One region of the Gracilibacillus xinjiangensis genome, then DNA from elsewhere that is predicted to be linked to it. Evidence: riboswitches for the same ligand, from Rfam matches in the RefSeq annotation. Region 1 holds a riboswitch; each other region holds the start of a gene.
The links. Region 1 has a riboswitch for S-adenosylmethionine ahead of ACFOY7_RS10520 (methionine biosynthesis PLP-dependent protein). Riboswitches for the same ligand answer to the same signal wherever they lie in the genome.
Positions count from the first base shown of each region.

Region 2: another riboswitch for S-adenosylmethionine. It lies ahead of ACFOY7_RS06710 (bifunctional homocysteine S-methyltransferase/methylenetetrahydrofolate reductase); the one in region 1 lies ahead of ACFOY7_RS10520 (methionine biosynthesis PLP-dependent protein).
Region 3: another riboswitch for S-adenosylmethionine. It lies ahead of ACFOY7_RS06055 (phosphoadenylyl-sulfate reductase); the one in region 1 lies ahead of ACFOY7_RS10520 (methionine biosynthesis PLP-dependent protein).
Region 4: another riboswitch for S-adenosylmethionine. It lies ahead of ACFOY7_RS06890 (PLP-dependent aspartate aminotransferase family protein); the one in region 1 lies ahead of ACFOY7_RS10520 (methionine biosynthesis PLP-dependent protein).

Region 1 covers NZ_JBHSDT010000004.1:1,318,718-1,326,208, reverse strand. The annotation lists gene cobA (uroporphyrinogen-III C-methyltransferase) at 1-145, opposite strand, end outside; gene ACFOY7_RS10525 (inorganic phosphate transporter) at 138-1,217, opposite strand; SAM riboswitch class I at 1,301-1,401, opposite strand; SAM riboswitch class I at 1,664-1,767, shown strand; gene ACFOY7_RS10520 (methionine biosynthesis PLP-dependent protein) at 1,871-2,977, shown strand; gene ACFOY7_RS10515 (aminotransferase class V-fold PLP-dependent enzyme) at 2,970-4,142, shown strand; gene ACFOY7_RS10510 (nucleoside phosphorylase) at 4,779-5,501, opposite strand; gene ACFOY7_RS10505 (sulfite oxidase-like oxidoreductase) at 5,503-6,168, opposite strand; gene ACFOY7_RS10500 (ABC transporter permease) at 6,190-7,113, opposite strand; gene ACFOY7_RS10495 (ABC transporter permease) at 7,115-7,491, opposite strand, start outside.
Region 2 covers NZ_JBHSDT010000004.1:527,181-534,671, reverse strand. The annotation lists gene ACFOY7_RS06725 (LysM peptidoglycan-binding domain-containing protein) at 1-542, opposite strand, end outside; gene ACFOY7_RS06720 (bifunctional metallophosphatase/5'-nucleotidase) at 753-2,306, opposite strand; gene ACFOY7_RS06715 (nitroreductase family protein) at 2,663-3,229, opposite strand; SAM riboswitch class I at 3,401-3,506, shown strand; gene ACFOY7_RS06710 (bifunctional homocysteine S-methyltransferase/methylenetetrahydrofolate reductase) at 3,594-5,438, shown strand; gene metE (5-methyltetrahydropteroyltriglutamate--homocysteine S-methyltransferase) at 5,466-7,491, shown strand, end outside.
Region 3 covers NZ_JBHSDT010000004.1:368,413-375,903, forward strand. The annotation lists gene cysI (assimilatory sulfite reductase (NADPH) hemoprotein subunit) at 1-852, opposite strand, end outside; gene ACFOY7_RS06050 (assimilatory sulfite reductase (NADPH) flavoprotein subunit) at 867-2,666, opposite strand; gene ACFOY7_RS06055 (phosphoadenylyl-sulfate reductase) at 2,765-3,490, opposite strand; SAM riboswitch class I at 3,624-3,742, opposite strand; gene ACFOY7_RS06060 (sensor histidine kinase) at 4,000-5,106, shown strand; gene ACFOY7_RS06065 (response regulator) at 5,103-5,741, shown strand; gene ACFOY7_RS06070 (ABC transporter ATP-binding protein) at 5,853-6,785, shown strand; gene ACFOY7_RS06075 (ABC transporter permease) at 6,797-7,491, shown strand, end outside.
Region 4 covers NZ_JBHSDT010000004.1:567,524-575,014, reverse strand. The annotation lists gene ACFOY7_RS06905 (ABC-F family ATP-binding cassette domain-containing protein) at 1-595, opposite strand, end outside; gene cls (cardiolipin synthase) at 628-2,070, opposite strand; gene ACFOY7_RS06895 (Hsp20/alpha crystallin family protein) at 2,138-2,605, opposite strand; SAM riboswitch class I at 2,774-2,888, shown strand; gene ACFOY7_RS06890 (PLP-dependent aspartate aminotransferase family protein) at 2,968-4,683, shown strand; gene ACFOY7_RS06885 (GDSL-type esterase/lipase family protein) at 4,959-5,888, shown strand; gene ACFOY7_RS06880 (YpmS family protein) at 5,904-6,512, shown strand; gene ACFOY7_RS06875 (hypothetical protein) at 6,834-7,043, shown strand; gene ACFOY7_RS06870 (response regulator) at 7,236-7,491, opposite strand, start outside.

The sequences.
Region 1 (7,491 bases):
AGCCTTCTTTCGCATAATCTAACAGTTCTTTATTAATTAATCTATCATATAGAATCACATCAGCTTCTTTAATTGCTCTTAAACCTTTTAATGTTATTAGTTCCTTATCTCCCGGTCCCGCTCCTACGATGTAAACTTTACTCATTTGCTTGCCATTCCCTTCTCGTTTGCTTCTTTATCTTCTTATCTGCTTTTACTTCATATTTCAGTAAAACGAATGTAATCATAATGGTTAGCAGTAATAATACTACAGTATAGAATGACTGGTGAACAATCATTTCTGTTAAGCTATAGGCAATGACTAATGAAATAATGGGAGATGTAATCCAGACTTTTGCAATCTGGTGAACTATTTTTTGTTTCCAGACATCTTTCCAGCTTTTCGTTGCACTAATACCTACAATAGCAGTCGTTGTCACTTGTGTCATAGGAATCGGAATACCCAGGAAGGACGCGATAATAACAAGGAATCCTGTTGTACTGGATATCACTACACCATTTGCTAGTGATAAGCTCGTAATTTTCTTTGCATTTGTTTCCAATACCTTGCCACCGAACAAAAAGCTTCCAAATGCTACAATTACTGCGAATAATGGCAAACCGACTTCCATTGACATAATATCTGCACCTACTAAAGGACCTAGAGCATTTGCGACATTGTTCATCCCTGCTGCAATCGCTTCAAAGAAACCAGTAAACATCAACAGTACTGCCAGCAATTTATGGGATGGTTTCATTTTAATTTTATGATGAAATTTTGTACGTAACTTTTCAAAAGTAAATGTAATCATAAATGCAAGAAAGGGAATTATTAGCCATAAGCTGACAATATGAAAGATACTCGTTACATAAAGTTGCTGAAACGAGATACCTACACCAACAATCGCACCTACTGTAACTTCACTAGTTGATAAAGGAATACCGATAGAGTTTGTGATTAATAGTGTTCCGCCAGCGACTAACAGGATAATTGCCGCAATGGGAACATCAATAATCTCTTCGGAAATAATTCCTTTGCCTAACGTGTTTGTTACATGCTGACCACCCCATAATGCACCAATGATCGCACCTAATCCCGCTAAAAACAATGCTGTTTTCCTGTTTTTAATTACCTTTGCTCCATAAGCGACCCCCATACTCGCTGCAGAACCACTTGCTCCTATATTAAATGCAAACAGACACGCCGCTAATATTGCAATAATCACTAACATTTTCATCCTACTTCCTTATATTAAAGTTGGCAACACATTTTATATAATAAAAAACTCCCACTTTAGCATAAAGCAGAAGTTTTACCTCCTTCTTATCTGCCAAGTGATATACTTGCTGGAATTAGCACAGTACATAATGCCTGTTGCTGAGATTTCTACGGGCCAGCCCCTCCATCTCTCTTGATAAGAATTGTTATTGAATCGTATTCTTAATGAAGTATTCGGTTAGTTTCTCTCGATAATTACTGGGTATTTGTATTGAATATAATGGCAAAATTACTTATTGTCAATAGTGGTATTTATTGAAATAATAGGCTTTTCGGCCGAAAACCCTTATATCCCATACATTTACTAGGTTTTAATTTTTTTTAGAAAATTTCCTTGATATTTATACTGGAGAATTGTATGATAGTATGTATAGTATTTCCATTAAAACTAAATAATTCGTTTTACACTTATCCAGAGAGGTTTAGGGACTGGCCCGTTGACACCTCAGCAACCAGCATATTCGATGCATGGTGCTAATTCCAGACGGTATTCTTACCAAAGATAAGGAGATTAGTAAACCTTAACCTTACAGGGCTTTCTTCTTATCAAAGAAGAAAGCCTTTTTCAATTTAGAAAAAGAGGTAAAATTTGCATTAAAGGATGTGGGCCTGTTGAAACATATTGAAACTATACTTGCAAAAATCGGAAATGAATCAGATCCAAAAACTGGAGCAGTAGAAGCTCCGATCTATTTATCGACAGCATATCAACATCGTACGATTGGTGAATCAACGGGATTTGATTATACAAGATCCAAAAATCCTACGAGAGATATTGTCGAAGAAACGATTGCTAAATTAGAAAATGGATCAAAAGGATTTGCCTGTACATCGGGAATGGCAGCAATCCAGCTTATTTTTTCCCTATTCGAAAAAGGTGATCAAATTATTGTAACAGAAGATGTATATGGTGGAAGTTACCGCCTGTTTGATCATTATCAGAAAGCATATAATATCAAACCAACTTATGTTACTCCTGATCAAATTGAAGCAAATATTACGGACAAAACAAAAGCTATTTTTATTGAAACACCTACTAACCCATTATTAATTGAATTAGATATAAAAGAGATTGCCGCAATTGCTAAAAAACATGATTTACTGTTTATTGTTGACAATACATTTTATACCCCATATTTACAACAGCCATTAAATGATGGTGCCGATATTGTTATCCATTCAGCTACAAAGTATTTAGGTGGTCATAATGATGTACTAGCTGGCTTAGTTGTTGCGAAAGGGGAAGAACTCTCTGAAAGAATAGGTTATCTTCACAATGCAATAGGTGCTGTGCTTTCACCATTTGACTGTACGCTCTTAATTCGCGGGATGAAAACACTTAGCTTAAGGTTAGAGAAACAACAGCAAAATGCAAAGGATCTCGCAACATTTCTAACAAATCATGAATTAGTTACAGATGTACTTTATCCTGGCAGAGGTGCAATGATGAGCTTTCGTGTGAAAGACAAAGAAATGGTTGCAGGTTTTCTATCAAACCTTGAAACTATTATATTCGCGGAGAGCTTGGGTGGTGTCGAAAGTTTTATAACTTATCCAACAACCCAAACACATGCAGATATTCCAGAAGAAGAACGGGACCGTCGTGGAATCTGCGGCAGACTGCTGCGCTTTTCTGTTGGGATTGAACATATAGAGGATTTGAAGAATGATATTAATCAGGCGTTAATCAAAAGCAAGGAGGGAATTGTTCATGTCTAAACACCAGCTAGAAACGAAATTAATTCACGCAGGGGTGAACCAAGGTTACCAGGAAAGAAAGACAGGTGCTGTTAACCCTCCTATCTATTTGTCATCAACATACCATCAGGATGAGTTACATTCATTTGGACCTTTTGATTATAGCCGTTCAGGAAACCCGACAAGAGAAATTGTTGAAAAAACCATTGCAGAATTAGAAAATGGAATAGCAGGTTTTGCTTTTTCTTCTGGAATGGCAGCAATTTCCTCTGCCTTTCTGTTATTAAAGGCAGGAGACCATGTTGTTGTAACAAAAGATGTCTATGGCGGAACCTTCCGTTTTGTCAGTCAATTGCTTACACAATTCGCTATTGACTATACCTTTGTTGATATGACAAAAAATGAAGAAATTGAGCAAGCGATCAGACCTAATACAAAGGTTATCTATATCGAGACACCTGCTAATCCTTTATTGCAAGTGACAGACATTCGGAAAACAGTACAATTAGCCAAACAAAATAATGCCCTCACATTTTTAGATAATACTTTTATGACACCACTTTATCAAAACCCGCTTGACTTAGGTGTTGATGTTGTCTTACATAGTGCAACGAAATTCCTGTCAGGACACAGTGATATAGTAGCAGGATTAGCTGTAACAAATGATGAAGAGTTAGCAGGACGATTGAAGTTTGTACAAAATACATTCGGTGCCATTTTAGGTGCACATGATAGTTATACATTGATTCAAGGGATGAAGACTCTGGAAACAAGACTAACAAAATCTAGTCAATCCGCTGACAAAATTGCTCACTTTCTTCAAGAACATCAAGCTGTTGAAAAAGTGTACTATCCAGGTTTAAAGGAACACCCTGGTTATGAGATTAACAAGTCACAGGCTCGCAGTGGCGGTGCTGTGCTATCTTTTCTTTTAGATGGAAAAATTGATTGTCAAAAGTTTGTAGAAAGCATAAAGTTACCAGTATTCGCGGTAAGCCTTGGAGCAGTAGAATCTATTCTTTCACACCCTGCAACAATGTCTCATGCAGCAATGCCCCCTGCCGAACGAAAAGAGCGAGGTATTGATGATCGACTATTCCGCTTATCTGTCGGTATTGAAAATGTGGACGATCTTGTGGAAGATTTAACGCAAGCATTGGAACAGTCAGTTGTAGTAAGGAATTAAGTTATCAACGAACAAGAAAGGTCGGTAAAGCTTTACATTGCTTTATCGGCCTTTTTTGGCATCAATTTGACTAGTTGGGCATAATTCATTGCTCTTAGGCTTCCTCTTCTTTGAGATATTATGGCTTTTCAATGCCATCACGGCTGCTTTATCCTCACGCTTTGGCTTTTAAACACCTTTTCAATGCCATCACGGCTGCTCTTCGCTCACGATTTGGCTTTTAAACAGCTTATCAATGCCATCACCACTGCTTTTCGCTCACGATTTGGCTTTTAAACAGCTTATCAATGCCATCACCACTGCTTTTCACTCACGATTTGGCTTTTAAACAGTTATCAATGCCATCACCACTGCTTTTCACTCACGATTTGGCTTTTAAACACTATTTCAATGCCATCACGGCTGCATTTCCTCACACTTTGGCTTTTAAACCGCTTATCAATGCCATTACCACTGCTTTTCGCTCACGCTTTGCCTTTTAAACACTATTTCAATGCCATCACCACTGCTTTTCACTCACGCTTTGCCTTTTAAACACTATTTCAATGCCATCACCACTGCTTTTCACTCACGCTTTGGCATTTAAAAAAACTGACAAAAAAAGTTGTCCAGAATATATGGACAACTCCTTACACATTATTTATCTGTATTCGTTAATGCTTCTAATGCAATCTTTTTCTCCATTTCAATAGCTTGCTTCATTTGATCTGTATGGGGATTATAATCTTCTGCCAGATCTGCGTCAGCATAACCATCTATTGCAACAATTGCTGCAGCACGGACACCCCTTATGCTCGCAATTGTAAATAGTGAGGCAATTTCCATTTCAACAGCTAGGACACCTGCATTTTTATATTCTTCATGAGGAAAAGCAATTGCTCCTTGATAGAATACGTCTAGTGTCAATGTAATACCATGGTGTGAGTCTATTGATTGTGACTTCGACAGTTCAATCAAACGATTGGTTAAAGTTAAATCAGCTACTGCCGGAAAACCTTCAGGTACAATTTGGCTGCTTAATCCATCTCGTCTGACAGCTGCTGTACTTATAACAAGGCTGCCTGGTTTCACTTCTTTCTGATAAGAGCCTGCAGTTCCAACTCGGATTAAATACTTCACACCACCTTGGATTAATTGTTCAAAACAGACTGCTGCACCTGGTGAACCTACACCATGGCTAACAACCGCGATATACTCTCCCTGGTAAAATCCAGCATACGTATGATACTCACGGTTTTGAGCCAGTAATTTGCTATCATCCAAATCTTCCGCAATAAGCTTTGCCCTCTCTGGATCCCCACAAACGATCACTTTTTCCGGTAAATCTTTTGCATCTATTTTTAAATTTGGCAAATACATATCAATCAAACTCCTTTTTTAACCATTCATCATCAGGCATATAAGCATCATCTATTGAAAAGCGTTCTTCTTTAAATGGATCCCCATAATTATGGAAATCATTTCGCTCCCAATAGCCTGGACGATCTTCTTCCATAAATTCAATTCCGCGAATCCATTTTACGCTTTTCCAGAAATATAGGTGTGGAACAATCAGGCGGAAAGGATAGCCATGTTTTGGAGATAGTGGTTTATTATCATAACTGTGTGCGATCAGGATATCCTCTTTCAACAAGTCTTTTAACGGCATATTACTTTCATAATCATGATCACCATATACCATCACATACTTTGCTGTATCTTTCACATTAATTACCTTTAAAAAATCTGTAAATTTTACCCCGGTAAATGTGTTGTCAAATTTTGACCAGCGGGTAACACAATGGATGTCACGAACAATCGATGTCTGCGGCATGCTCATTAGATCCTCATATGTGAATACTTTCTCTTCTTCAACTTCACCAAAGACTCTTAAATTCCAATCTTTTAAATCATATTCAGGTACTTCCCCTTCATGAAGGATAGGGAATTTCGTTGTTAAGGTTTGTCCTGGAGGTAATCGATCTCCATATTTTTCGTTTCTTGGCGGCACTTTAGACTTTTTCAATCGATCTGCTTTTTTTGACATTTTTGGTAACCTCCTTCAAAATTATCGTGAGCTTCCTGTACTATTTTTCAGTGCACTTAACTGTGTTTTATCTTTAAAAATAAACATTGCTAATATTGTAATCACATAAGGAAGCATTAACGTAAAATTAGTTGGTATATTTAAACCTTGTAATCTGATACTAATTGCTTCAGTAAAACCAAATAATCCACTTGATAGAAATACGCCAATTGGATTCGACTGTCCTAGCATTGTTGCAACAAGGGCAATAAATCCACGTCCAGCTGTCATATTTTCACTAAACATCGTTACTTGACCAAGAGAGAGCTGAGCACCTGCTAATGCACATAGTACACCAGAAATGAGCACTGCCTGATACTGTATCCTCTTCACTTTGATCCCTTGGCTTTTCGCTGCAACTGGATTAATTCCAACTGCATCGAAATGTGAACCTGACACACTTTTCTTGAAAAAGATATACATGGAAATGGTGCAGACAACTCCTAAATACACAATTGGCGTTTGTCCTGACAGTAGGTTTCCGATAAAAGGAATATTGCCTATTACCGGTATCTCCCATGTTGGCAATCCTTGCATTTCATTGCTGTAGTATGCCCCTTGAACATTAAATATTGTTCGTAAAGCAAATGTTGTCATACCAATTGATAAGAAGTTGATCGCAATCCCCGTTACAATCATATTCGCTTGTAAATCAATCACCATATAACCATATAATGCAGAAAAAATCGTTGTTCCAATGACAGCAATCAATATTGCTAACCATACATTGTTGGTAAAAACATTGGCTGCAATGCCGAGAAACGCTCCCATCAGCATAAGTCCATCTAAACCGACATTAAAGACACCAACACGTGAACAAATAGCACCACCTAAACCTGCTAACAGAAGAGGGGCCATCATTCGTAATGTCGAATTGATTAAAGATAAATCAAATAAACTGTCCATCTTATTTCCCCTCTTTCTTTCTTTGTTTTAGAAATGCAAAAGTGAATTTTGCGGAAATAAATAAAATCAATACAGCTTGAATGATACCGGAAATGGAATTAGGCACATCTGTATTTCTTTCCACACCTAATGACCCTGTATCGAGTGCTGCTAAAAAGATCGCTACAATTGTTGTCCCAATAGGGTTAGAGTTGGCGAGAAGTGCTGCCATTAAGCCAGTCCATGCAAATTGCGGATTCGATAATGCCCCTTCAATAAAGCGATAATGCATTCCAAGCACTTCCACACTGCCGGCAAGACCTGCAAGCATTCCACTTATTAAAAGACTGATAAACATTGTTTTTTTACGGTTAATCCCGCCATATTGTGCAAAGAAAA
Region 2 (7,491 bases), 790 kb from region 1:
TACGCCGTTGCTGTAACATTAATGGTTTGACCTGTTTGCTGCTGGCTGTCTTGAGTTTGTTGTTGATTATTTGTTGTTTGTTGAGCAACTTGTGCTGTTTTTACTTCAGCCGGATCTGTCGCTTCAGGTGTTGATTCAATTGTTTCCCTGTTAACTTGCTCATCTTCTTCCGTATTCTGTGGGTCTTTATCTGTTTCTTTAATTATTAATTCTTCCCCAATAATAATTAAATTCGTCTCAAGGTTATTCCATTCTTTTAAGTCAGCCACTGTAGTCTCGTGAGCTTTAGCAATCTCACTTAAAGAATCACCTTTCTTCACGATGTAAGTAATCTCTTTATCTATATTTATAATTTGCTTAGGGACAATGATATCCGATTCTAAGTTGTTCATTTCTCTTAATTTCGCAACAGATGTATTATGTTCTTCCGCAATCCCCCATAAATTATCACCTTGTTCAACCTCGTATTCGGCTGCTGATACTGGTACTACCGCTAATAAACTAGTAGCGATAACTGCTGTGGACAATAAAAACTTTTTCATCCATGTTGCCTCCTTTCATGTTGACAAGCTATACTATAACACATCAGAATACCCTTTGTGGTTACAGAGAAATTAAGAGTCTGTAACAAAGATTACGTTATATTTGGAAGCTTGTCACATTTGTCATTATGGGGCAACATTTGATAGATTTATACGTCAAGATGTAATATTTTCTACATTTATATGAAATTTCTAATTTTATATCTTAAATTATTTTTTCACAACAGAATAATTATGATTACATTTAGCCAATAATTTTTCTTTATTTAGTAAGTCGTCAGCTATTAGTTCTGTCATATCTATTGGAATATCTTTTACAACCTCTTTCCCTTGGAACATAAAATAGTTTCCTCCGCCACTGGCACGATAGTTGTTCATTACCACATTGAACTCTTTGTCTAAATCTAATGGCTCCCCTTGGTATTGAAGCTCTGTGACACGTTCCCCAATAGGACGGGATATATTTAATTCGTAATGAATTCCTTCCCACATATCATAATTGTAATGCTGTGGTTTTGGTTCAATAAATTGTGGGTTAATGGCTATTTCTCCATTGTCATCAATCTCGAAATAGCTTGCAGATAACTCCAGCGCTTCTTTTATGTCTTTCCCTTTTAATCTTAAAACCTTTAATGTGTTGGGGTAAATATAGTTGGATACAATATCTCTCATTGTCACTCTGGCAGGGAAACCTGGCGATTGGTCATGAAATAAAGCGGTACAAGAAATTGTTACATTGGCAATATCCATTTGCAATAAATTGATATATTCAACAAAAGGATGCTCCTCTAACCTTGCTTGAAATGGATCAGAAATACTCATATCTCCAACCACTTCCGTTATCGGCTGGTCCAGCCACTCCTGAACTTCCTTTTCATCCTTTTCTATTAATTCAAAAATTTCCCGATCTGTATGGATTTTCTCATCAACATAGTGCAGCTTTGACTGAATAGAGTGTACTGCTCCTCCATCCCACTCTATAGAAATTTCACCTAACGCTTGACCATTATTGCCTGTTTGGATCACTGTCACACCATTTATATTGGCTGTGATATAACGGTGCTGATGTCCTGTAATAAGTATGTCGATCCCTTCAACTTCCTGGCAAATCTGATAGCCTTGATTTTCTCCTGTAAGCGCCTCTGTTGGCTCGCCACCATCTGGGTCTCTTTCTAAACCACCATGGTAACAAACAACTAACAGATCTGGTTGTTCCAATTCTTTTACTTTCTTTACCCATTTCTTAGCAGATGTACAAGCATCTTCAAATAGCAGGCCCTTAATATGATTTGGGTCTTCCCAATTAGGAATATAGTGAGTAGTAAGACCGATAAATGCTATTTTCTTCCCTGCTGTTTCTTTGATCAAATATGGTTTACCGAAAAAAGGCTCTTTTGTTTCCTCATCTAAAATATTGGCTGATAACCATGGATACTGAGAATTTTCAATTACCGCTTGAAGATACTCTAATCCATAATTAAATTCATGATTGCCGAATACAGAGAAATCGTAGTTTAACCGGTTTGCTATATGAACTAAAGGACTCGTTTGTTCCTTATGATATTTTGCAAAGTAATATGTAAAAGGACTGCCTTGGATAAAATCGCCATTATCCATGATGATGACATCATTCTGTTCTCTTATCTTTTTCATAATTGTTGCGATTTTTGCTAGACCCATGTTTTCTTCTATCATATTTCTGTAATTTGTTGGTGCAATATATCCATGAATATCACTTGTTATACAAATGGATAGTTTCTGCATGTTATCTCTCCTCTACTAATTCATTCATCTCATTATAACGAAAAACTATTAGCAACAGGAAAAAGTTTACACTATCTTTACTCAGTTTTAACACTTAGTTTTCATTCATTTGTTATATTAAAAGTGTTCCAAATTGAGCAATGCTGCAAAGATTGCTTTCTCACAAAATGATAGCCCCTTTTTCTTGTTTGCCGATGACACGTTTCATCGGCATATTTTTATGTCCTTATTTAGCGACACTCTAATATAATCACTTGAGTGTCAGGCTAAATAGTTTCCTAACCAAGCTGTATGGCTATTATTATTAGCAATTCATACGCACAAAAAAACCACACCTTAATCAGATGTGGTCACCGTTATGATAATTCTGTTATTCGCTCTGATGCAGGTATTCTTGGCAAAGGTTTTTGATCTTTTGCCGGGTAGCCAACTTGCAATAATCCAATGACACGTTCATTTTCCTGTAATCCGATTAAATCTTTTGTTTCATCACAGAATGCTAATTTCCCGGTTTTCCAAAACACACTTAAACCTTCTTCCCATGCTAACAAGCTGAAATTCTGGATTAAACAACTAGTAGAAGCATAGTCTTCCTCAATAAACTTCTCAATTGGATTAATATGATTAATAACAAAAATAATAAAAGGAACATCCATTATTTTTTGATATCCTATCTCACCGATTTTTTCCAACTCTTCTGCTGACACAGTTTTTGCCTTTTCTTTTGCAATCTCGCGATTAATTTCAGCAAGTTTCTTCTTCGTCTCCCCTGTTACAAAAACGAAACGCCAGGGTTCTGTCATTTTATGATTTGGGACCCATACAGCAACATCTAATAGTTCTTTCATCAGATCAACTGATACGGGATCTTCTTTATATACGGAAATGGACCGGCGTTCTTTAATTAACTGCTTTACATTCATTTTCATCCACCTCTATCCCTCAATTGAGAATCATTTTCAATGATATCATAAATTCTTCACCCATACAAGTTCATTTAGCTTAATAGGGAAAATATTCAATAATTTAGAAAAACATCTTGATAATGATTTACTTTTCATGTAATATGTTGACAGCGAAAACTTTATAGCAATCTCTTATCAAGAGAGGTGGAGGGACTGGCCCTACGATACCTCAGCAACCGTCTATCACTAGACAAGGTGCTAAATCCAGCAAGCAAACATGCTTGAAAGATGAGGAACAAGGAATATTCCCATTAAGGGCCTTCATCAATCAAGGATGAAGGCCTTTTTTAATGTACTTACCTATAGAAAGGAGGTGAATAGAATGAAAGATCTTCGTAAACAATTGGAAGAAAATATCCTTATTGCTGATGGGGCGATTGGGACATTACTATACGCACATGGTGTTGATCAATGCTTTGAAGCATTCAACCTATCAAAGCCGAATGAAGTATTGCAAGTTCATCGCTCTTATATAGAAGCAGGTGCTGACATCATCCAGACAAACACATATGGCGCCAACTATATTAAACTGGCTCGTTTTGGCTTGGAAGAACAGGTGCATCAAATTAACGTAAAAGCAGTACAACTCGCTAAGCAAGCTGCAAATGAAAACACATTTGTTTTAGGAACAATTGGCGGGATAAGAGGTGTACAAAAACTAGTTACATCAAAGAAGGAAATCACACGAAGCTTTAAAGAACAGTTATTTACATTGCTTTTAGAAGGCATTGATGGAATCTTACTAGAAACATATTACGATCTTGAAGAATTAAAAACTGCTTTAAAGATTGTTAGAAAAGAGACTGACCTGCCTATCATTACGAATGTTTCGATGCATGAACCAGGTATATTGGAAAATGGAACATTATTAACAGATGCATTTTACCAATTAGAGGAATTAGGTGCAGATGTGGCAGGGATTAATTGCCGCCTGGGGCCTCATCATATGATTGAATCATTAGAGTCTGTTCCATTACTTGAAAAGGCTTATCTGTCAGCATTTCCGAATGCTAGTTTACCAGCATATGAAAACGGAAAGCTGGTATACAGTGAACAAACCGATTATTTCAAGCAATGTGCCAAAAAGTTCCGCGACCAAGGTGTCCGGCTTATTGGCGGTTGCTGTGGCACTACCCCGGAGCATATAAAAGCATTAAAAACAGGCATAAAAGGACTTTTACCGATCACCAATAAAGAAGTAAGAGAAAACCCGCTAATTATTACACAATCAGACCCTCAACTAGAGAATCATCAACCAACCTTACTTGATAAAGTAAAAGAAAGACATACTGTGATTGTGGAATTAGATGCACCTAAGCATTTAGAGATTGATGAATTTCTTGAAGGTGTGAAGCAATTAGATAAAGCTGGTGTCGATGCCATTACTTTAGCAGACAATTCCCTTGCTACACCTAGAATAAGCAACCTTGCGATGGCAATCAAAATGAAAGAACTGAATATTGGCGTAAAACCACTCATTCACTTAACCTGTCGTGATCGCAATTTAATTGGACTGCAAGCACATCTCATGGGACTACATACATTAGATTTCCATGACATATTAGCGATAACAGGTGACCCAACCAGAATTGGCGGTTTCCCTGGTGCATCTTCCGTCTTTGATGTCACATCATTTGAATTAATCCGCCTGATCAAACAATGTAACACAGGATTATCCTTTTCAGGTGCCTCCCTGCGAAAAAAAACAAATTTCCAAGTAGCTGCTGCATTTAACCCAAATGTTGCAAACTTAGAAAAAGCAGTAAAGCGAATGGAAAAGAAAATAGAACATGGTGCTGATTACTTCCTAACCCAACCAATCTTCAACCATGAGCAAATTATCGCTTTATATCGTGAAACAAAGCACTTGAAAACACCTGTTTTCATCGGCATTATGCCATTAGTCTCACATAAAAACGCTGAATTCCTCCATCATGAAGTTCCGGGCATGAAACTTTCTGATGAGGTTCGCGCAAGAATGCAAGCACAAGTCAGCCGCAATGATGCAATACAAGAAGGAATACAAATTGCTAAAGAATTGATCGACACAGCTATTAACTATTTTAATGGAATTTACTTAATTACGCCATTCATGAACTATCAAATTACGACAGAATTAACGAAATATATTATAAAAGTGAAAAACGAAAAGAAAATACTGCATTAAATTTGCGAATATAGGAGTGTGTTCATAATGACAACATATATTAGTTCAAATCTAGGATATCCACGCATTGGGAAAGACAGAGAATGGAAAAAAGCTTTGGAATCTTATTGGAGAAACGAGATAACAGAAGATGAATTAAAGACGGAAACCAAACAATTGCGTCTTGCTAATTTAAAAAAACAACAAGACCTTAACATTGATCTAATTCCTGTCGGAGATTTCTCTTTTTATGACCATGTGCTTGATACGGCATTTTCTTTTGGTCTGATTCCCAAAAGGTTTCAGGAATTAGATGAAAAATCGATTGATACTTATTTCGCAATTGCACGCGGGACAAAAGAAGCAGTTGCAGCTGAGATGACCAAATGGTTTAACACCAATTATCATTACATTGTTCCAGAACTGAATGATGTCACACCAAGGTTAATAGAAAACCGGGCGTTAACTTATTACAATGAAGCAAAAGCAGAATTAGGCATTAACGGGAAACCGGTTCTGGTTGGACCTGTAACTTTTGTAAAGTTATCCAAAGGGTATAGGGATACTAATTTTGAAGCAATCGTTGAGTCTTTCTTACCTCTTTATGAACAGGTTTTAGAAGAACTTGTTGATGCAGGTGCAGACTGGATTCAAATAGATGAACCAATCTTAGGCACAAACCTTTCCGAAAAGGAAATCGCATTGATCGCAAAAGTTTATCAACAATTAACAGCAAGTGTACCGCATGCCAAAATTATTTTACAAACATATTTTGAAACAGTACAACATTACGATGAAGTTGTGAAACTACCTGTTGCAGCAATCGGCTTAGACTTCGTTCACGGTGAACATCTTCATGCAATCAAAAAATGGGGATTCCCTAAAGATAAAATCCTGGCTGCAGGTATAATTAATGGCCGAAATGTATGGCGATCAGATTTAGACGACAAATTAGCACTTATCAATGAAATTCAATCAATTACTAATGCAGAAACGATGATCATCCAGCCATCATGTTCTTTGTTGCATGTACCCGTAACAAAAAAGACGGAAAGGAAAATAGACCAGGTGATCTTAGATGGATTAAGCTTTGCTGATGAGAAACTGGCTGAAATTAATGTTTTAGTCAAAGGTGTTAATCAAGGAGAGACCACCATTGAGCATGAATTAACTGAAAGCAGAATAGCAAGAGTTAAACTTGCTGAATCACCATATCGTCAGAATCACCAAGTTGCCAAAGAACTAGCTCAAATTGGTGATGAAGAAGTTAAACGCTCATTACCTTTCTCTGACAGGATTACATTACAACAAGACCAGTTAAAATTACCATTACTGCCTACAACGACAATAGGAAGCCTGCCACAAACCAGTGAAGTAAAAGGTACGAGAACAAAATGGCGTAAAGGGGAAATTTCTGATCAGGAATATAATAAGTTCATCGAATCTGAAACGAAAAAGTGGATCGAAATACAAGAGGAATTAAGTATTGATGTGTTAGTCCACGGAGAGTTCGAACGTACGGATATGGTAGAATTTTTCGGTGAGAAACTAAATGGATTTGCTGTTACAGAATTCGGCTGGGTCCAGTCTTATGGGTCTCGATGTGTAAAACCACCACTAATTGTTGGTGATGTATCATGGGCTGGACCAATGACAGTAAAAGAAATTGTCTATGCCCAATCCCTTACAGATAAACCTGTCAAAGGAATGCTAACAGGACCTGTGACGATATTGAATTGGTCGTTTGTACATGAGGAATTGCCTCGATTTACGATTCAGGATCAAATTGGCCTTGCATTAGAAAAGGAAGTTATAGCACTGGAAGCAGAAGGTGTAAATATTATCCAAGTTGATGAACCTGCTTTACGGGAAGGTTTACCGCTCGACCAGTTAAAATGGCCAGCATATTTTGATGCGGCAACTAGAGCATTCAGAATTTCTACATCTTCTGTCAAACCTTCCACACAAATTCATACACATATGTGCTATTCAGAGTTCAGTGAAATTTTCGAGGTGATTGATGCATTAGATGCAGATGTGATTTCCATTGAAACATCAAGAAGCCATGGTGAAT
Region 3 (7,491 bases), 950 kb from region 1:
TACTTTTTCAGCAACTTGAATAACATCTTCTTTTTTACAGTATCCGGCTACTTTACCTAGTTGCGGGTAAGTGTTGGTATTCCCGTGTGTTGAACCCATGCCGCCGCCAACAACCACATTAAAACCTTTCACCTCGTTATCCTCAACAATTGCAATGAAGCCTAAGTCTTGTGAAAAGACATCGATATCGTTAGATGGAGGTGCTGCAATACCAATTTTGAACTTTCTTGGTAAGTATGTCTTTCCGTAAATTGGTTCTTCCTCTTCTTTGGAATCGATTATTTTTTCTCTATCTAACCATATTTCATGATAAGCGCCTGTTTTTGGTGACAGATGATCACTAATTTTTTGGGCCCAATCTTGAATTTCCTGATGGACTTCTGACTGGTAAGGATTGGGGTTACACATTACATTACGGTTCACGTCACCACATGCAGCGATGGTTGTCATCAGTTCATCATTGATTGTTTTTATTGTTTCTTTTAAATTCCATTTCAATATACCGTGCAATTGGAATGCTTGCCTTGTTGTAAGTTTTATTGTATTGTCGCCATATTTTTGTGATAAGTCATCAACAGCTAACCATTGTTTTGGTGTTGCTACACCACCTGGTATCGCAACACGCAGCATAAATGAGTATGCCGGTTCTAACTTTTGTCTGCGGCGCTCATCACGAATGTCACGGTCATCCTGTTGGTAACTGCCATGAAATTTCAGTAGTTTTGTGTCATCATCTGAGATAGATGCAGTTATTGGATCATTTAATCCCTCAACAATTGTTCCCCTTAAAAACCGGCTGTCTTCTTTTAACTTTTCAATTGGGTCTAGTTTTTTCTGGTCGTTGCCTGCCATGGATATCCTCCTAATTAATATACGTCTCTTTGATAACGTTTTTCTTGTTTTAATTGATTGATATATGCTTCTGCTTCTTCTCGACTAACATCCTTTTGTTCAGCGACAATCTGAATGAGAGTTTGATGAACATCCTTCGCCATTCTCTTCTCATCGCCACAAACGAATAGATGTGCTCCGCGTTCCAACCAAGCGAATACATCTTTTGCGTTTTCTAACAGACGGTTTTGGACATAAACTTTTTCCGCTGTGTCTCTAGAGAAAGCTACATCCATCTTAGATAAATAGCCTTTCTTTAGCCAATTTTGCCAATCGACTTGGTATAGAAAGTCAGAACGGAAATGCTGATCACCAAAGAATAACCATGTGTCACCTTTTAAGTCGAGTTCTTCACGTTCCTCAATATATCCTCTGAATGGAGCAACCCCTGTTCCTGGTCCAATCATAATAACAGGTGTGGACTCATCAAATGGGAATTTAAAGTTTGGATTGCGGTGAACATATACTTCTACAACATCACCAGGTTTAATTCTTTCAGCAAATTCACCGGAACAAACTCCCGTGCGATCTCTTCCGCAGCTATTGTAACGAACTGTTGCGATAGTTAAATGAACTTCATCAGGGTTTGCCTTGTAACTGCTTGAAATGGAATATTGGCGTGCCGGTATCTTCCGCAGCCAATGCATCATCGTTGTTGGATCAAGTTCTGCTGGCGGATAATCTTGAATTAAATCAAGTAAATCCCTGCCATCGATGTATTGCTTAATTTGCTCATTGTCAGCAATTAATTTTAGTAAATCATCATTTTTGAAATAACTTACAGCCTTATCAAGCAAGCCTTTTGTCAATCTGGTAATTTCAAAAATGGATGTTAATGCTTCGTGAATGGAGCGAATTTCTCCTTGTTTATTGATCGGAACTGTTTGCTCTGGATTCCAGTCTAGTTGTTTAATAACTTGCTTTACTAAGTCCGGGTCATTTTTTGGATAGATTGCTAGACAATCCCCCGGTTCATAACTGAAGTTTGAACCATCCAGAGATAATTCAATATGTCTCGTTTCCTTATTCGAACCTTTTCCACTTAAATTAATATTTTCCAGAACTTCAGCAGAGAAAGGGTTGCTTTTTGAGTAAATGGGTTGTTCAGCTGGTGTAGGTGCTGCAATGTCAACGGTCTGTTGATTACCCTGGTCTTCTTCTAACTTTGCTAACACTCCGTTCATCCACTCTTCTGCCAACTCATCGTAATCTACATCACAATCTACTCTGTTGTAAATTCGTGTTGCTCCTAATTCTTCTAAGCGGTTATCAAAGTCTTTACCTGTTTGACAAAAATGCTCATAAGACTCATCGCCTAATGCCAGAACAGAGAAGCGGACGTTCTCTAATTTAGGAGCTTTACGCCCAAGTAAAAATTCATGGAACTGAATGGCATTATCTGGCGGATCTCCTTCACCATGCGTAGCTGTGATGATAAATAAATCTTCTACCTCTTTAATTTTCTTTGGCTTAAAATCATCCATGCTTGATACAGATACTTTTAGATTTTTTGCTTTTAATTTATCTGTTAGGCTTTCCGCAAGTGCTTGGCTGTTCCCGGTTTCGGAACCATATAGAATGGTTATCGTCCTTGTTGGTGCTGATGTCGCTTGTGCCTGTGGTTGCCCGGGAGCTGCCGGAGCTTCTGTTGCTTGAGAAGCAGCTAAATAGCCTGCAAGCCAATTTTTTTGTGCATTGGTTAGTGTTGGTAACAGCTGATTTAAGATTTCTGTTTGCCTTTCGTCAAAAGGACTATTGACAACTTGTAATGTCAAAAAACTCACCCCTAAGTAGATTTTTGGATAAAGGATCCATTTACATAATTAAACCTATTGATTTACTTTGATATTGTCATAAAAATAAGCACCATAACTTACGTGGTGTGTAATCCGCATTCTGTTTTATTGAAATTTGTCCATCTTCCTGATCGTTCATCCCCGCCTTGCTCTACTGGTTTTGTACATGGGATACAACCGATACTAGGATAATTTTGATCGTGCAAAGGATTATATGGTAAATTATTCGACCGGATATAGTCCCATACATCATCATGAGTCCAATAAATTAGCGGACAAACTTTCACAGATTTAAACCGATTGTCTTTATTAAAAAATTCTGTGTTTGCACGACTAGGCGATTGTTCGCGTCTTAAGCCTGAAATCCATGCTGTCGCACCATTCAACACTTCTTCTAATGGTTTTATTTTCCTTATATAGCAACATTGATCAGGATTTCGTTTCCATAAAGCCGAACCATGCTGCTCTGACTGCTCTTCTAACGTCAATTCAGGTCGTTTCATCTCAATTTGTAATTGTGGATACTTTTCTTTCACTTGATCAATTAAATCATATGTTTCCTGAAAGTGAAGGTCTGTATCAAGGAAAACTAACTTCGCATCAGGTTTTACTTTAGAAATTAAATCAATCAAAACCATACTTTCTGCACCAAAGCTGCAAGCATACACTAAGGAATCTCCATAAGACCCGTAAGCGTAGTCAATAATATCTTGAGCACCTTTTGTCTGATCCTCTGCGTCTGGTGTAAATCCATTCCAGTGACTCTCTCGATAATGTTCATACGTAATTAACTGCTCTGTCATGTATAAACATCCTCCTTTTGTTTTGATACAATCCTATTGGAAGAACGTGATTTGCCTCATACTTGATGGCAATTTACCTTATAATAAAAAACCTCTTATCTGGTTTGATAAGAAGTTTGATTGACATCACTACTTCTTATCTTCCGGGTACTCGTAGTATATGCTGTCCCGCAGGATTTGGCACAGTGTTCTAAGTTCGAACCTGTTGCCGAGGATTCACCGGGCCTGCCCCTCCACCTCTCTGGATAAGAATTGCTTTCTATGAACATTTAATGTAATACTATAACTATTTTTTGGCAATGTCAATAGAGATTTATGAAAAAGTGTACGAAGAATATAGATTGAGAGTATTTTACTATATAGTAATATTGCCAAACGTTAAGTAGGTTAATAATGTCATTCTGTTCATTTAACGTCTTACAAGTGCTTTGCACGATAATATTTCCGAAGCTCGAATCTTCTGAATTATGGTATATTATTGAGAAAGGGGGGGGCATATGCGGGGGTCAATGTGGCTTTGGTTATTATTATGGCTGTTGGCATGGACAGGTGGATTAATTGTCGAGATGGATGCTGAGTCTCATTCGGCATACCTTTTTGGAATGGCAGCCATTTTTTTCTCATTATTCTTCTTTCGTTCTATCATAAAAAAGGGAAATTACATCATTTGGTTCGGTTTATGCATTGTACTAACTGTTACATTTCTTATCCCATTGAATGGGGTAGTGAATCCATTTGTTTGGATGATGTTTATTTTTTTAATTGTCCATATTACTTATCTTTTCAGAGGAAAAACGATGTATAGCTTGTTAATCATCGTGATAGGATCCATTTATTTAATACATATGGAGTTTTTTTCACCTATAATTCTCCTCATGCTTTTTTTAGTATCTATATCTACAATTTTATTCGCTTATTATTTTCAAAAAAACGTAAAAGATGTAACAGACTTAGAAGAACGTTATCAGGCGCTATTGCATACGTATCGCAAGGTAAAACGTGATTCGATATCGAATGATGAGCATGTCAGGCAACAAGAGCGTATTTATATAGGAAGAGAAATTCATGATCGTGTTGGTCATACATTAACGAATTTATTAATGCAAATTGAAATATTAAGGCTGCAGGATAATCGTGAGGAGTGGAGCCAGCTAAAAAGTTTAGCACAAGAAAGTTTATCCGAAACGAGAAAAGCAGTGAAAGCATTAAAGGAAGATAAGATTACAGGGATTGCAGCAATTATTCAATTAATTCGTAAACTCGAGGCAGAGCAGTACATATCAATATCATTTTCGATGCGGCAAAATGCTCTGTCTATTTCATTGAGTCCAGAACAGGCTAGCGTTGTTTATCGTGCCATTCAGGAATCACTAACTAATGTTATGAGACACAGTTCTGGAAAAGAGGCGACAATCATTCTGGAAGCGCCTGGTGCCACCCATTTCCGGTTTGAAGTGATTAATCCATTACAAAATGAAATAGACATAAAAGAAGGATTTGGTTTAAAGGCGATGAGGGAACGACTGATTCAAATTGGCGGTCAATTAGAGGTTCAATCATACAGTAACCAATTTGTTATTCGTGGCATGTTTCCAATAAAGGGGGGTCCTAAGTGATAAAGATATTATTAGCCGAAGACCAAGCAATTGTTAGACAGGGAATTAAAATGATGTTGGAAACTGATCCAACCATCCATGTAACAGGTGAAGCAAAAAATGGCCAGGAAGCATTAAAATTACGTGAGCAGAATTATTATGATATGGCGATATTAGATATAAGAATGCCAGAGATGGATGGATTGCAAGCGGCAAAAGAGTTGCTAAGACGCTTTCCGGAAATGAAGGTACTGATGCTGACAACATTTAATGATGAAGAATATGCTGTTCAGGCGTTGAAAATAGGTGTTCATGGATACCTGCTGAAGGATGCAGAAGCAAGCCAGCTTATCCATGCAATCAAAAATTGTTTAGCTGGTGGATTACAATTACCAGGTGAGGTAGCGAAGAAAGTCGTCCCGCATTTGCTGGAAAAAAGGGCGCCTGTTAATGAAGGTCATCCTGTTTCATTAACGAAAAGAGAAACAGATATATTATGTTTGCTTGGAGAAGGGAAGAGTAATAAAGAAATTGCAGAGGCATTGGCTTTATCTGTAGGTACGGTAAAAAATCATATTAGTCAACTTCTTGATAAGCTTGAATTAAGGGACCGTACACAAATTGCTATCTATGCGATACGGAATGGTTATGTATAAAATGACTTAAGTCACAGTTTGGATGAAAAGTAATGACTGAGGGCAGTGTTCGCACTGTCCTTTTTCAATTAAACTAAGAATATATTAATGAACTAAAGGAAGGTGAACCCTTTGCTAGAAACAGAGGCATTGCGCAAAGTATATAAAAAGCAAGTAGCGGTGGATGATGTCAGTTTATATTTAAAACAAGGAGAATCTGTTGGGTTACTGGGACCAAATGGTGCAGGGAAATCGACATTCATCTCGATGATCGCCACTTTAATGAAGCCAACATCGGGGATTGTAACATGGAATGGGCAAGATGTAATTAAAAATCCAAACATTATCCGTCCGACGTTAGGGGTTGTGCCTCAAGAGATTGCTTTGTATAAGGAATTATCTGCATATGAGAATGTAAAATTTTTCGGCAAGATTTATCGGTTAAAAGGAAAGCAATTAGAACAGCGAATTCAAGAAGTCTTAAAACTGGTTGGACTAGAAGATCGGCAAAAGGAACTTGTAAAAAATTATTCCGGCGGGATGCAAAGACGAATCAATATTGCTGTAGCCCTGTTGCATAACCCGGACATCATCATTATGGATGAGCCGACAGTGGGGATTGATCCACAGTCACGTCATTATATTTTAGAAATGGTGAAAACGTTAAATGAAGAACAAGGGATGACCGTTCTTTACACCTCACACTATATGGAGGAAGTAGAAAGGTTATGTGACAGAATATATATAATGGATCATGGGAAGGTAATTGCAACAGGTACAAAAGATGAGCTGACAAGTATTTTATCAAGTGAAGAAACGATCCATCTTGAAACAGATCAGTCATCCATAACTTTTGAAGAAGCGCTGAAAGAGCAGTCATCAGTCTTGAAGGTTACAGAGTGGGAGAAAGGGCTAAAGTTAATCGTACCGAAAAACAGTCGTAAACTGGCAGATATTTTTCAATTAGCAGAACAACAGCAAATATCTATTAATAGTGTTAATATCGAAGTCCCGTCACTAGAGGATGTCTTCTTACATCTAACCGGAAGAAGATTAAGAGATTAGGAGGGGTGATTATGTTCGATTTCTTGGTAAAAGATATGAAACTGCTATGGCGTGATCGCACCGAGCTTTTAATCATTCTCCTGATGCCGTTCGTATTAATGATGATTTTAGGTTTTGCCTTAAAAGGTGTGATGGGAGAAGAGGTAACATCTGATATGACTGTTGCTTTAGTGGAAGAAGATAACCCTGAGGAAGGAACTTCTTTATTTGTCCAGCAATTAGAAGATCAATCACTTCCAGAAGAAGCAGTTGCAGGATTAACGCAAGCAACAGAAGAATTACAACCAAACCAGATACTGCAACAGTTATTGAAAGAGGATTTAGATTTTTTGACAGTCGTGGAAATGGATGCGGAGAAGGCGGAAAAACAATTATCCTCACAAGAAATTGATGCCATACTAACGATCCCGGAAGATTTTACTTATGAACTGTTAGCTAATATATTGCTCAGTCAACCGGCAACCAGTACACTAAGCATCACGAAAGGAGAACACGCTTATTTTGCTGGGGATATTCTCCAGAATATTATGGAACAGTTCACTAATTCCTTGAATATAGAAGCTGCCATTGCAAAATCTGCCGGTTCTGATGTAACGATAGAAGCAGGCCTTAATATAGAAAATATTGCAGTTGAGGAAACAATTACCAGCAGGGATCCAATCAGCTCAATGGAATATTATACTGTTGGGATGGCTGTAATGTTTGC
Region 4 (7,491 bases), 750 kb from region 1:
CTTCTAACCATTCAATCGTATCATTATCTAAATGGTTTGTCGGCTCATCTAAAATCAATAAATCAGCTGGTTGAATTAAAGCCTTTGCAATGGCCACCCTTTTTTTCTGACCGCCAGAAAGCTCTTCCACCTTCTGATTCATATTCGTTATCCCTAATTTAGTCAGTACCGTTTTTGCAACAGTCATAGCATCCCATGCATCCAGATGATCCATCTCTGCTTGCATTTGAAGTAACTTTTGCTGCAAGTGCGTATTCTCCGGTTCCCGCTCTAATTCTAATACAGCCCGCTCATAATTTCGTAGTGTCACAATTGTTTTTGCCTCACCATAATAAATCTGGTCAAGGACAGATAATCCGCTATCTAATTTCGGTTCCTGATCTAAGTATTCCATTCGATAATCATTTGGGTGGTCCATCCCGCCAGATTCAGCTGTGTCTAATTTTGCTAATACTTTCAGTAATGTAGATTTCCCTGTTCCATTTACACCAATCAACCCGATCCGGTCATTCTCACTTACGGAGAAAGTGATACTGTCAAAAAGCACTTTTTCCCCATATGTTTTTGTTAATCCTTCTACTTTCAAGCCTCGCAATGCGGTCAACTCCTTCTTTCAGACATTCCTGATTATAAAATAGGCGATATCAACCGTGATACCGATTCTTTAAATCGAATCCATAACGGCCTTTTTTGATATAGCGCATAAGTTAGTTGTGTTACATTTTCCATATCTTTCTCAAATTCATCCACAAGCATTTCTGCCAATGTCTCATTATATATAAAAGCATTCACCTCAAAGTTCAGACGGAAACTTCTTACATCAATATTTGCCGTTCCGACAGATGCAATGGCTCCATCTACTATAATCATCTTAGCATGTAAGAATCCCTTCTGATAAATATAAACCGTTGCCCCTGCTTTCAGTAATTCACCAATATAAGAGTATGTTGCCCAATAGACAAACGGGTGATCAGGCTTGTTCGGTATCATAATTCTAACATCAACACCGGACAAACATGCTATCTTTAATGCATCTAGCAGACTCTCATCTGGAATAAAATACGGTGTTTGGATAAAAATATATTTCTTTGCAGACATAATCATTTTCATATAGCCATGCTTAATTTGCTCCCACTCCGAATCAGGACCGCTTGAAACAATTTGCATACCAATTTTACCTGCAGGCTTTGTTGCATAATAACGCTTATGGTAATCAATGTCATTGCGAGAAGCCTGATTCCAATCAAGAATAAAACGTGTTTGCATATGGTTGACTGCACTGCCAACAACCCTTAAGTGGGTATCCCGCCAATAACCAAATCGTTTATCAACACCTAAATATTCATCACCAATATTAAAACCACCGATATAGCCGATTTCTCCATCAATGATCGCCAATTTACGGTGATTCCGATGATTAATTTTCAGATTAACTTTTGGAATTAATGGGGGAAAGAATCCTTCCACCTCTGCCCCTGCTTGACGCATTTTCCGTATTAATTTCCGGCTTAACTTCCTTGATCCCATATCATCATACAGAAACCTTACTTCCACACCCTCTTGCGCTTTTCTCATCAGCACATCCGCTAACCGCTGTCCCAAATGATCTGATCTCACAATATAGTAAACTAAGTGAATATGATCTTTTGCTTTCTCAATATCTTCTATTAGTGCATTAAACTTCCGATTCCCATCAGTAAACACTTTTACATCATTATCTTGTGAGAAGATGGCATCATTGTTCCGTAAATGTAAGTAAAACAAATCCTCATATGCATGCATTCTTTCATCATTTACTTGAAACTGTTTTGATTCAATCTCTCTCAATTGGTGTTGTACAGCTGTTTTTACACCTAATTTACTCTTTGTATCCCATGTAAAGATCGTCTTATTACTAAGCTTTCGACCGAAAATTAAGTATAGAATAAATCCAAAAATAGGAATGAATGTTAAAACCATAATCCATGCCCATGTTGATGTTGCATTTTTTCTCTCTAAAAAGATGATCGCTAAAGATAATATAATATTAAAAATTAAAAGAAAACTTATTACTAATTGATAAACACCCATCTGATGCCCCCCTTTCCTTGTCTTAATATAGCATACTTTTCCCTAATACGAGCGAATCAACACTTCGTTAATCAATGGACAAGTATTTTTCGTCTGGACTATTCTTTGGACCTTTGATTTGTAATACGCCATTAGTAAACGTTACTTTGACTTTATCCTTATCAATCATGTATGGTAATGTAATCGTTCGTTCCTTATACTGTTCTTTTCTCTCTTTTCTGTAATAGTGATACGTTTGATCATAATGCTCGGTTTCTTCCTTATGCGAAATATTTATCAATAGTTGACTTCCATGAACAGCTAACTGAATCTGTTCTTTCTTAACACCAGGCAAATCAACACGGACCAGCCATTCTTTTTCTGTTTCTAAAATATCTGCCGGAATTCTCTCAGGGCCTCTTGCTCTTTCAAAAAACTGGTCAATTGTCCCCATAATATTTCGTGTTGGTTTATCGTAGATAAATGCATCCAGCTTTCTAATTAGTTCATCTCCCCAAACCGGGAGTCGTTCTGATCTTTTTTCTTTATTATCCATTTTTATCACCTTTCTTTTTTTATTTTTATACTAGTCTATGCACCTGTAAAGAGAGTGTAATAGGTATTTGCCTAAAAAAATTAATGGAGCTGATTGCAAAAATTGATCATTATGATTGACGCTTACATTCTTTTCACTTATAATATGATTAATAATTTCATTAATAGACTCTTATTGAGAGAGGCAGAGGGACTAGGCCCGTTGAAGCCCGGCAACCGTCAGTTTGGAGCATCCAAGTTGAAAAGGTGCTAATTCCTACAGGTGCAAACCTGAAAGATAAGAGGAGGATATAAGTTAACACAAACCTCTTCTTACCTGGATAAGAAGAGGTTTTTTTATTACATATTAATTGGAGGGGTATTATGACACATTCATTCGATTTTACAGGCAATGAAACATCATTGCTTCATGGCGGCCAACAAGTAGATCCTGCCACTAATTCACGTGCTGTCCCTATTTACCAGACAACATCTTATGTATTTAATGACACAGAACATGCACAGAACTTATTTGCTCTAGCAGAACCTGGCAATATTTATTCGCGAATTATGAATCCTACAGTTGATGCATTCGAACAGCGTGTGGCATTACTGGAAGATGGTGTTGCTGCTGTTGCCACATCCTCTGGAATGGCGGCAATTACTCTAGCCATTCTGAATCTAGCAAATACAGGTGATGAAATTCTTGCTGACAGTAATTTATATGGAGGAACGTTCAATTTATTTAACAAAACGTTACCAAAGTATGGAATTGATGTGAAATTTATCGATGGATCGAATCCAGAGAATTTCCGCACTGCGATCACACCTAAAACAAAAGCAATATTCGGAGAAATTATTACTAATCCAAGCTTAAATATTTTCGATATTGAAGCTGTTGCTGATATCGCACATGAAAATGGTATCCCGCTTATTATTGATAATACTTTTGCTACCCCATATCTATGTAAACCAATTGCATGGGGTGCAGATATCGTTGTCCATTCCGCAACAAAGTGGATTGGAGGTCATGGAACAACCATAGGTGGCATAGTAGTTGATAGTGGCAAGTTTAATTGGAACAGCGACAAGTTTCCAGGTTTTGTTGAACCTGACGAAACATACCATGGCATTCGTTTCGGTATTGATATTGGACCGCCTGCCTTCGCCATTAAATTGCGTGTGCAGTTATTACGTGATATTGGTGCATGTCTAAGCCCGCAGAATGCTTTTTATTTCTTACAAGGGCTAGAAACATTGCATTTGCGTATCGAACGTCATAGCGAAAATACAAAAGCGGTAGCAGAATATTTAAATGATCATCCACAAGTTGAATGGGTAAATTATCCAGGTTTAGAAAATCACCCTTCACATGAATTAGCGAAAAAGTATTTACGCAATCATTTTGGTTCCATCATTACTTTCGGAATCAAGGGTGGCAGAGAAGCTGGACGTGGTATTATTAATAACATCCAGTTATGGTCACATGTTGCAAATGTTGGTGATGCGAAGTCATTAATTATCCACCCCGCCTCAACAACTCATCAACAATTATCCGCAGAACAGTTAAAGTCATCTGGTGTGACAGAAGAACTTGTCCGCTTATCTGTCGGGATTGAAACAGCTGATGATATTATTAAAGACTTAGATCAAGCAATTGCTAAAGCAACAAATAGTGAACCGACAATTAAAATAGATGCTGAAAAAGCGATTGTATGGGCGTTATCTTCACCATATGCCAGAGAGAATGCCGGAATCCGCCAAAAAAATATTGCAGTAGTAGGCTATAGTGAGGAGGCTGCAAATACTGTTGCTAATTTACAAAAGCTAGGTTTTCAAATTACACCTGTCAGTGAACAGGAAAGCACCCTTTATGGTGTTCCAGCAGTTAGTAACCCTTCCGATGCAGAAGGAGACATTGATATAGTATTAGTAGTAGAATCTAATAATCCGAATCTAGTTTCGGGCAAAGCTAAAATCGTGTGGTTTAGAGAAGAAGCTGATAGCACAATTAAAGCAAATGCGGAAGCAAAAGGACAAATTATTGTAGAAAACCGTTGTCCTTACCAAGAGGCTGACCGCTTACGCCGTGGAGAGTAATCCCCTTCCCTATCCGTTATTCAAGAGAGAATAACCGTGGATCTTTATTGATTCACGGTTATTTCTGTTTACCCGGATTGCTTACTGTGATAAAATACACTCATTTATTATTGCCAGAGCAGTGAATGAACTCCCTTAAGCATTTGCCCTGGCAAATTACATATCACATGTTTTCCCTGTTTGATGCATATATTATAACGTGTGAAAAACAAGAAAGATGGGTATAGAAATATACAGTAGAACAATCTAAGAATGTCTAATCGAAGGTGTGTGCAATGAAAAAAATCCTCATAAGTTTGCTTGTCCTATTAATAATAGGCAGTACAGCCAGTGCGCTGATAATAATAGATTTCGGTACTAATAATCAAGACAATATATCAACATCCTCTCCTGACACGAATCAGACAGAAACGAATGAACTAAATATAGATGATCATGATCAGGAATCAGACAATGAAAACCTTTCACAAGAGCTGGAAGAAGAAATTGAAGAGGAAACGGAAAATTTTGGTGATGCAATGAAGGATGTTTTTATTGATGCATTAACTTTCTTCAAGAAAGATACACATATTGTCGCAATTGGCGATTCACTGACTCAAGGTGTTGGTGATGAAACGGATAACGGTGGATATGTCGGTGTATTAGAAGAACACTTCGACAACGAAGAAGCAAAGGTTACCATCGATAATTTCGGTAAGCGGGGAAATCGAACAGATCAATTGTTGAAACGTTTAGAAAATGAAGAAATTGTCACATCGATTGAAGATGCTGATATCGTGCTTATCACCATTGGAGCAAACGACATTATGAAAGTGTTGAAGGATAATTTTATTGATTTAACGGAGGAACCTTTCATTGAAGAGAGAGGGCCTTATAAAGACCGTTTGGGCCAAATTATCAATAGAGTTTTTGAAATTCAACCAGATACAGAAATCTATCTGCTAGGTTTCTTTAACCCTTTTGAACAATACTTTAGTGAAATTGAAGAATTAGAAGTAATACTAACAAGATGGAATAACGAAAGTAGAATGATTGCCAACAATTATGACAAGGTAACATTCATCCCAATGCAGGATATTTTTCAAAACAGATCTGAAAATATGTTTGCAGAAGACAATTTTCACCCGAACAGAAAAGGATACGAATTAATGGCGAAACGTGTTTGGACATATTTACAAAATAATGAGAATCTGACAACTAACTAGAAGGTGTGAGAATAGATGAAAGAATCCCGATTTACTAATTGGAGGAGACTATTTATCATTTTGGCTGCAGTAAATATAGCAATTATACTGGCTATTGTTATATTTATCATGTGGCCTGTAGCAAGTGAAGAGTATCCTGACAAAGAATATATAGAAGAAGCTGCCGGAGCAGAGTTCACCGTTCAATCCAGCAAAGATAACTTGTCACACTTAGTGAATGAATATATTGATAAATTATTAAAGGATAAAAATGACAATTACGCGATTAGCCTTGATCAGGAAGTACATTTAATGGGTACGATCGAGGCATTCAGGTCTGAAGTACCTGTTAATATCACCTTTGACCCTGTTGTTCAAGAGAATGGTGATATTATCCTGCAATCAACAGAAATGTCTTTAGGGTTATTAAGACTGCCGAAAGATAAAATATTAAAATATGTAAATGATAAAATTAACACACCGGAATGGGTGGTTATTGACCCAAAAGAAGAAACCATTTATATCGCTCTAACACAAATGGACTTAAAGAGTAATTATAAAGTAAGGGTTCAACAATTTGATTTAAAGAATGATCAGCTGACATTCCGTATCAAAATACCGAACGAAACATTGGGGTTGGAATAACTATCCTCTTTAGAGCCTGGGATCTAACTAGCCCTAGCAGAATGTTTTTCTTTTGTTCTAGTAAGCGTGGTATCTACACCATTTTAACATGGAGGATATCACGCTTATTTTCATTTATAGAGATTTAGCAATTACACTCATTCCTTACATATCAAAAAGGCAAAATATATGCTGGAAAACTCCAGACTTTCCATTACGGATATTCAGGTTATAATGATCCATCTTATTCCATAAAGTTTTTAAAAGAAATCGAATCTTCTGCTTCATATTTTTTGTATGAAAATAACAAGGTTGCTAAAAGATATAGTGGAGGTGATTTTCATGAAAAAAGAGCAAAAAGGAAATTTTCAAATGCCTAATCCAGCAAATCAGGATGGAGAAATTGGTATAAGAAAAGACATGAACCCATCACAGCCTGCGGATACTATAGAACGTTATGCGGGTGATTCGGTTGATTCACATAAGGATTTAGAGGAGGCTAACGAGTATATTGCTAATAAAGAGATAGGTCAAGTGAGACATAATTCATAGTTAAAGAGCACGAAGACTTCTGTGGGAATGCACGAGCTGAAGATCCCACTATGTAAATGTTCTCCTTCACACAGCAGGTGAAGCCGTGCCCACGGAAATCGAAGTGTTTTGCCGGAAGGAATTGTGCTCAACTATCCATGTTCGGATTCTCTTTTCCCAACCTGCTTATACTTTTATCAGTAAAACAGAAGATTATTTTATAATCCCTTGCTGATAAGCATAAACAGCCGCCTGGGTTCTATCTTGTACTTGCAGTTTGCTGAGTATATTACTTACATGTACTTTCGCTGTCTTTAATGCGATAAAAAGCTCTTCAGCAATTTCCTGATTAGTTTTTCCTTTGGCAATCAGCAGCAAAATCTCCATCTCACGATTAGTTAAACTTTCATGTAATGCTGTCTCGTTTGATCTTCTGAGATTGGCCATCACTTTTGCTGTTACTTCTTTT